Congzhengia minquanensis: one gene and its partner. The protein of the gene in region 1 interacts with the protein of each later gene in a pairwise test. Links are inferred from orthologs where the notes say so. Each region holds a gene or a part of one and is shown in the gene's direction. Other genes may lie near its edges.

Region 1 (3,867 bases):
CGACTATCTGGTGGGCCGAACAGACGTGCCCGAGGTAAACAGAAAAAAATAAATTGAAAGGACTGCGTTTGCAGTCTTTTTTTTATGCCTGCCCAATACAAAAGAAAGCGCCATTTCAGCCAGAAATTAGGAATTTTACATATTGAAACACGGCGAGGGGTGTGGTATAATATAAATAATTATGAGTATGGATTAATTTTGGAGCGTATACTATGTTTAAAATATTAAAAACAGAGGGCCGCGCCCGCAGGGGCGAGTTCCACACACCCCATGGCACTGTGCAGACGCCTGTGTTTATGAACGTCGGAACATCGGCGGCAATTAAAGGCGGCGTGTCGTCTGTAGACTTAAAAGATCTGAAATGTCAGGTGGAACTGTGCAACACCTATCATTTGCATCTGCGTCCCGGCGACGGGGTAGTGGCAGAGTTAGGCGGCCTGCACAAATTTATGAACTGGGACCGGCCAATTTTAACCGACAGCGGCGGCTTTCAGGTGTTTTCTCTGGCCTCTATCCGAAAGATTAAAGAAGAGGGTGTGTCTTTCCAGTCGCACATTGACGGGCAGAAAATTTTTATGGGCCCGGAGGAGAGCATGAGAATTCAGTCTAACCTGGCGTCAACCATTGCCATGGCCTTTGACGAATGTGCGGACTCAACGCTTCCGAAAGAATATTTTAAAGAGAGCGTTGCGCGGACAGAACGGTGGCTTGAACGCTGCAAAACCGAGCTTGCACGCTTAAACAAAACCGCAATTAACAAAGAGCAAATGCTGTTCGGCATTAACCAGGGCGGCGTTTATGACGATATTCGGATTGAAAACATGAAGAAAATTGCCAAGCTCGATTTGCCGGGCTACGCCATCGGCGGCCTGGCGGTGGGAGAAACGGCGGAGGAGATGTACCACATTTTAGACGTAACCCTGCCCTTTGCGCCGGAGAACAAACCGCGCTATTTAATGGGTGTGGGAACGCCCACCAATATTATTGAGGGCGTGGCACGGGGCATTGACTTTTTCGACTGCGTTATGCCCAGCAGAAACGCCCGTCACGGTCACCTTTTTACATCAAACGGCATAATTAATATAATGAACTTAAAATATCAGACCGACACAAGTCCAATTGACCCCAATTGCAGCTGCCCCACCTGCAGAAACCACAGTAGGGCCTATGTGCGGCACCTTTTAAAAGCCGGGGAAATGCTGGGCATGCGGCTGGCTGTCATTCACAACCTTTATTTTTATAATCAACTGACTGAAAATATCCGCACGGCGCTGGAAGAGGGCCGTTTTGAAGAATTCCGTAAAATCTATTCTCCGCTTCTTAGCAAGCGTATTTAATTTTATGAGGTATCAGCTATGTTTAAAAGATTGAGGGAAGACATTCAAACGATAAAAGAACGCGACCCTGCGGCACGAAACGCGTTTGAAATATTTTTTATGTATTCCGGGCTTCATGCCATCTGGTGGTATAGGGCGTCTCACTGGTGTTACCGCCACAAGCGGTTCAGCTTGGCGCGCTTTCTTTCCCAAAGCGGCAGATTCTGGACGGGAATTGAAATTCACCCCGGAGCGACCATCGGCAAGGGTCTGTTCATTGACCACGGCATGGGAGTTGTCATTGGCGAAACCACGGAAATTGGCGATAACGTTACCATTTATCAGGGCGTGACCCTAGGCGGCACAGGAAAAGACGTAGGCAAGCGCCACCCCACCATTGGAAACAATGTGTTAATCGGCTCGGGCGCAAAGGTTTTAGGGCCGTTCACCGTGGGGGACAATTCAAAAATTGCGGCAAACGCCGTGGTGCTTTCTGAAATTCCGCCAAACTCCACCTGCGTGGGTGTTCCGGCCCGGGTGGTGAAAATTGGAAACAAGCGGGTTTGCCCCGAGGATTTGGATCAGGTACATATTCCGGACCCCGTTTCCATGGAGCTTTGCAAGCTTTGCGCAAGGCTCGACAAACTGGAAAAAAAGCTGAAGGAAGAAACAACGCATGAGGAGGAAGCTTAATTGAAAATATATAATACGCTCACCAGGAAAAAGGAAGAGTTCGTTCCAATTACACCCGGAAAGGTGAAAATGTATTCCTGCGGGCCAACGGTGTATAATTATTTCCATATCGGCAACGCCCGCCCGTTTATCATTTTCGACACCCTGCGCCGGTATTTGGAGTATATCGGATATGACGTTACCTTTGTTCAGAATTTTACGGACATTGACGACAAAATGATTAAAAATGCCAACGAGCAGGGGATTACAGTAAAAGAGTTGGCGGATAAATTTATCGCAGAATATTTTAAAGACGCAAAGGGCTTGGGCATTAAAGAAGCAACAATCCACCCAAAGGCAACCGAAAACATGGACGCCATAATCAACACGGTAAACACGCTGGTAGATAAAGGATATGCCTATGAATCGAACGGGGACGTTTATTTTGAAACAAAGAAGTTTTCAGAATACGGCAAACTCTCCAAACAGCCGTTGGAGGACTTGGAAGCAGGCGCGCGCATTGACGTAACCGACGTGAAACGAAACCCTACCGATTTTGCCCTGTGGAAAGCAAAAAAAGAAGGGGAGCCAGCGTGGGAAAGCCCCTGGGGAGAGGGAAGGCCCGGCTGGCACATTGAGTGCTCTGCCATGGTAAACAAGTTCTTAGGCGATACCATTGACATTCATTCCGGCGGGCAGGACCTGATTTTCCCCCACCACGAAAACGAAATCGCCCAAAGCGAGTGCGCCAACGGAAAACCCTTCGCGCGGTATTGGATGCACAACGGCTATATCAATGTGGACAACGAAAAAATGTCTAAATCTAAGGGCAACTTTTTTACTGTCCGCGACGTGGCAAAAAAATATGACTATGAGGTAATCCGGTTCTTTATGCTCAGCGCCCACTACAGAAGCGTCATCAATTTTGCAGACGAACTGCTGGCTCAGTCGAAATCCGGTTTAGACCGTCTTTATAACTGCCTTTATAATTTGGAATTTTTAACGGAGAAATCGAAAAAACGACCGTTAACGCCTGAAGTGGAAACGGCAAAAACTGAAATCTTATCGTTTAAAGACAAGTTCTGCGCCGCGATGGACGACGATTTAAACACCGCAGATGCAATTGCCGCCTTATTCGATTTGGTAAAATATTTAAACAGCGCAAACAAAGAAGCTTGGCCAAAGGAGCTTTATGACGTATCAATTGGCCTTATGCGCGAGCTTGGCGGTGTTTTGGGAATATTTCACCGCCAACAGGAGGATACTATATCTGAGCGGGCAAAAGAACTGATTGAGCAGCGCAAAGAAGCCCGCGCTCAAAAAGACTGGGCAAAGGCTGATGAAATCCGTGATGAGCTGCTTTCGTTGGGAATTGAAGTTGCAGACACCCGTCAGGGCATGAAAATCAGAATTTTGGAAAAATAGAGGGAAACATGAATATTGAGTCAATTTTAAAAGAAACGAACGCGCCAGATGTGCGGGAACTGTCGCCCCTCACCTTAGCCTTTGTGGGCGACAGCGTTTACGAGTTATTTATCAGAACAAAAATCCTGTCCGCCGGCAGCCGCCCTGCCGGAGAGCTACATAAAATTGCCGTAGGCTATGTAAAGGCAAAAGCACAAAGCACAGCAATGCATGAACTGAAAAGTAGCCTTTCTGATGAAGAACTGGGCATTTACAAGCGCGGCAGAAACACCAATATTCACACCGTGCCGAAACATGCCGACATGAACGACTACCGCCAGGCAACAGGCCTTGAGGCACTGGTGGGGTATCTGTTCATTACAGGACAGGAGGAAAGGTTAAGCGAAGTTTTAGAATTTGCTTTTGCCGCAATTAGCCGGGCATAATAGCTCGGAGGAATGGAATTTGAAATTAA
Region 2 (3,748 bases), on another replicon or contig:
TCCGTTTCGGTCGAATGTGTGTTGTGAGGAATGCAAAACAACATTTATAATTTGAAAGGAACGGTTAATATGACAGAGAAAAAACAATATAAATTTGAAACCATTCAGGTGCACGCAGGCCAGGAGGAACCCGACAGCGCAACGGGCGCAAGGGCTGTGCCCATTTATGCCACCACGTCGTATGTTTTTGAAAACAGCGCCCAGGCGGCGGGGCGGTTTGCCCTTTCAGAGGGCGGGAACATTTATACCAGGCTTATGAATCCCACCACAGACGTGTTTGAAAAGCGCATTGCGGCCTTAGAGGGCGGTGCAGCGGCCTTGGCCACAGCTTCTGGCAGCGCTGCAATTGCCTATGCAGTGCAGAACATTGCGGCATGCGGCGACCACATTGTGTCGTCGAAATCGGTTTACGGCGGTACATATAATCTGTTTGCCAACACACTGCCGGAGTTTGGCATTACCACCACCTTTGTGGACGGCAGCAAACCGGAAAATTTTGAAAAGGCCATTCAAAAAAATACAAAAGCGGTTTATTTAGAGTCACTTGGAAACCCCAATTCGGATATAATAGATTTAGAGGCCGTAGCAAGCCTCGCCCACCGAAACGGAATTCCTGTGATTGTTGACAACACTTTTGCAACGCCTTTCCTGTTCCGTCCGATTGAGCACGGGGCGGACGTAGTCGTGCACAGCGCCACAAAATTTATCGGCGGGCACGGCAGCGTGATGGGCGGCGCCATTATAGACGGCGGCACATTTTGCTGGGACAACGGCAAATTTCCCGGTCTTTCCCGGCCCAACCCGTCGTATCACGGTATTGTTTACACTGAGGCCTGCGGAAATTTGGCATATATTATGAAAATCCGCACAACCTTAATGAGAGACACCGGGGCGTGCATCTCACCTTTTCATTCCTTTGCGCTTTTGCAAGGGCTTGAAACGCTCTCCCTGCGGGTGGAGCGTCACGTGGAAAACGCGCTTAAGGTAGTTCAATTTCTGAAAAAGCACCCCAAGGTGAAACGGGTGCACCACCCTTCCCTTTCCGCCGGGCGCGAAAAGGAGCTTTATAACCGGTATTATCCAAATGGCGGCGGCTCCATTTTCACCTTCGAGCTTGACGGAAGCGAAGAGCAGGCGAAAAAGTTTACGGAGAGCTTAACGCTTTTTTCGCTGCTGGCCAATGTGGCAGACGTGAAATCGCTGGTGATTCACCCGGCATCTACCACCCACTCCCAGCTCTCGGAAGAGGAGCTGCTGGCAGCGGGCATCACACCGCAGACCGTGCGGCTTTCTATTGGAACAGAACATATTGACGATTTAATTGACGACTTAAAGCAAGGATTTGATAAAATTTAGATTGAAGGAGCGTTATTTATGGCAAGAATTTTTCATTCGGCAGATGAACTTATCGGCAGAACGCCGCTTTTAGAGCTTTCCCACATTGAACAGGAACACCGCCTATCGGCGCGGATTCTGGCAAAGCTGGAATATTTTAATCCGGCCGGCTCGGTGAAAGACCGGGTGGCCATGGCCATGCTGGACGACGCGGAAAAGAAAGGTCTAATTGACGCGGGCACAGTAATCATTGAGCCCACCAGCGGCAACACAGGCATTGGCCTTGCATCGGTTGCGGCGGCAAGAGGCTATAAAATTATTATTGTTATGCCGGAAACCATGTCGGTTGAGCGCCGCCAGCTCATGAAGGCCTTTGGCGCAGAGCTTGTGCTTACTGACGGGGCAAAGGGCATGAACGGTGCAATTGAAAAGGCAAATCAGCTCATGAGCCAGTTTCCCAACAGCTTTATCCCCAGTCAGTTTACCAACCCGGCCAACCCGGAAATTCACCGCCTTACAACAGGGCCGGAAATTTGGGAGGACACCGACGGTAAGGTAGATATTTTTGTGGCCGGCGTAGGTACAGGCGGCACCATTACCGGCGTGGGCGAGTTTTTAAAGTCGAAAAATCCTGCCATCTCCATTGTGGCAGTGGAACCGGCGGCTTCCGCCGTGCTCTCCGGCGGTGCGGCCGGGCCCCACAAAATTCAGGGTATTGGCGCGGGGTTTGTGCCTAAGGTGCTGAACACCGAAATTTATGATGAAATTATTCAGGTGGAAAACAGTGCAGCCTTTGCGGCGGGAAAATCCGTCGGCAGAAAAGAGGGCATTTTGGTAGGCATTTCCTCTGGTGCAGCGGTGTTTGCTGCGGTGGAGCTTGCAAAACGGCCGGAAAACGCAGGGAAAACCATTGTTACCCTGCTGCCCGACACCGGCGACCGGTATTTGTCAACCCCCATGTTCGACTAACGAAGCAAAGCGCGGCCAAAAGGCCGCGCTTTATTTTTGTATTCACCTTACAGTTTTGAAAACGTTTTAATCGCATTTTTTACGTCTTCCCGCATGGCCTTTTCGGCGCAGACGGCAATATCGTGGAAAAAGGTTTTGTCCGGTAAGTTCTGAACAGCCGTTCCGCCGGCTTTTGCCATGTAGGTATAATAGTTAATTTTTCTCACGCCGCGCTCAATTACCTTTAAATAGTCCTCGCGGCTCACACCGGAGCCGCCGTGCATTACAATGGGCACATCAATCAGCTCGTGAATTTTTTCCAGCCTTTCAAAATCCAGCTTTGGCGTTTCCAGATAGATGCCGTGGGCCGTGCCAAAGGCGCAGGCCAGCGCATCGACTCCAGTTTTTTCAACAAATGTTTTGGCGGTTTGCGGATCTGTGTAAATGCTCTCTCCGCCGCCTTCTCCCGCTTCCCTTGCGCCCATGCTTCCAATTTCTGCCTCTACCGAAGCGCCGTAGCGGCCGGCCATTTTCACCGCAATGGCGGTGTTGGCAAGGTTTTGCTCCAGGGTTAGCTCTGAACCGTCATACATCACCGAGGAAAAGCCCAGTTCAAGGGCGCGGTTTAAATAGCCCAGGTCGGTTCCGTGGTCTAAATGTACGCACACAGGAACCGAGGCCCTGTCCGCCATGAACACCATAAGCGGCGCCATGTCAAACAGCTTGCACAGTCCCATCTCCTCGTGCACCTGGGCGTGCATAATGATGACGGGCTTGTTAAGCTCCTCCGCTCCCTTTATAATGGCAAACAGGCTTTCTAAATTCGGTGTGTTAAAAGCGCCGACAGCAATTTGCTCCGCCTCCGCGGTTTTTAAAATATCTGACAATGATACAATCATGTTTCTTGTCCCCTTTCGTTTAAGTTCTTGATGGAAGAATATAGTTTGCGGTATGTTTCAAACTGTTTTAAATACTGTGCGTGGTTTTCCGCGTTGGGATAAAAAGTTTTGCGTTTTACAGGCGCCATGCCGCCGGAAAACAGCCCCAGCGTTTTTCCGGCAAGATAGGCCGTTCCCGCCGCGCCGATTTCTTCGCCTTGCAGCGCTGTTACGGGAAGTCCCAGAATATCCGCCTTAATTTGCAGCCAAACGTCGGACCGCGCGCCCCCGCCTGTTGCAACCAGCTCTTTTGGCGCAATGGCAAACCGTTTCAGGGTTTCTAAATTCAGCAGAATTTCAAAAGCTGTTCCCTCCATCAGTGCCTTGTAAAAATCAAACTTTGTATGCTCAAAGGTCAGGCCGATTACCGCCGCCTTTGCGTTAATGTCCATATACGGCGTGGCCGCCCCTGCAAAGTGGGGCAAAATCAGCAACCCCGACGGGCCGGCCGGCACCTGTTTGTCCATTTCGTCATAGGGCATTTGAGAAAAATTGTCCCGGAACCACTTTAAGGTGGCGCCCCCGGC

Evidence for each region. Proteins that work in one complex are often made in the same cells at the same time.
Region 2: the proteins of epsC (region 1) and cysK interact in binary tests that used the Escherichia coli proteins (3 or more experiments, as listed by UniProt). The link is inferred for Congzhengia minquanensis from one-to-one orthologs.

Annotation. Positions count from the first base shown.
Region 1 is NZ_JACRSU010000003.1:189,451-193,317, forward strand. The notes cover bases 190-3,182. They hold epsC (serine O-acetyltransferase EpsC), read left to right. Parts: upstream 190-1,355; coding sequence 1,356-2,009; downstream 2,010-3,182. Other genes in these bases: tgt (tRNA guanosine(34) transglycosylase Tgt), read left to right, coding at 213-1,337; cysS (cysteine--tRNA ligase), read left to right, coding at 2,010-3,182. Outside these bases: H8698_RS08715 (helix-turn-helix domain-containing protein), read left to right, coding at 1-52; more of cysS, read left to right, coding at 3,183-3,413; H8698_RS08735 (Mini-ribonuclease 3), read left to right, coding at 3,422-3,838; H8698_RS08740 (YitT family protein), read left to right, coding at 3,858-3,867.
Region 2 is NZ_JACRSU010000001.1:748,874-752,621, forward strand. The notes cover bases 466-3,339. They hold cysK (cysteine synthase A), read left to right. Parts: upstream 466-1,374; coding sequence 1,375-2,304; downstream 2,305-3,339. Other genes in these bases: H8698_RS03565 (O-acetylhomoserine aminocarboxypropyltransferase/cysteine synthase family protein), read left to right, coding at 466-1,356; H8698_RS03575 (class II fructose-bisphosphate aldolase), read right to left, coding at 2,352-3,182; H8698_RS03580 (FGGY-family carbohydrate kinase), read right to left, coding at 3,179-3,339. In the rest of the region: more of H8698_RS03565, read left to right, coding at 70-465; more of H8698_RS03580, read right to left, coding at 3,340-3,748.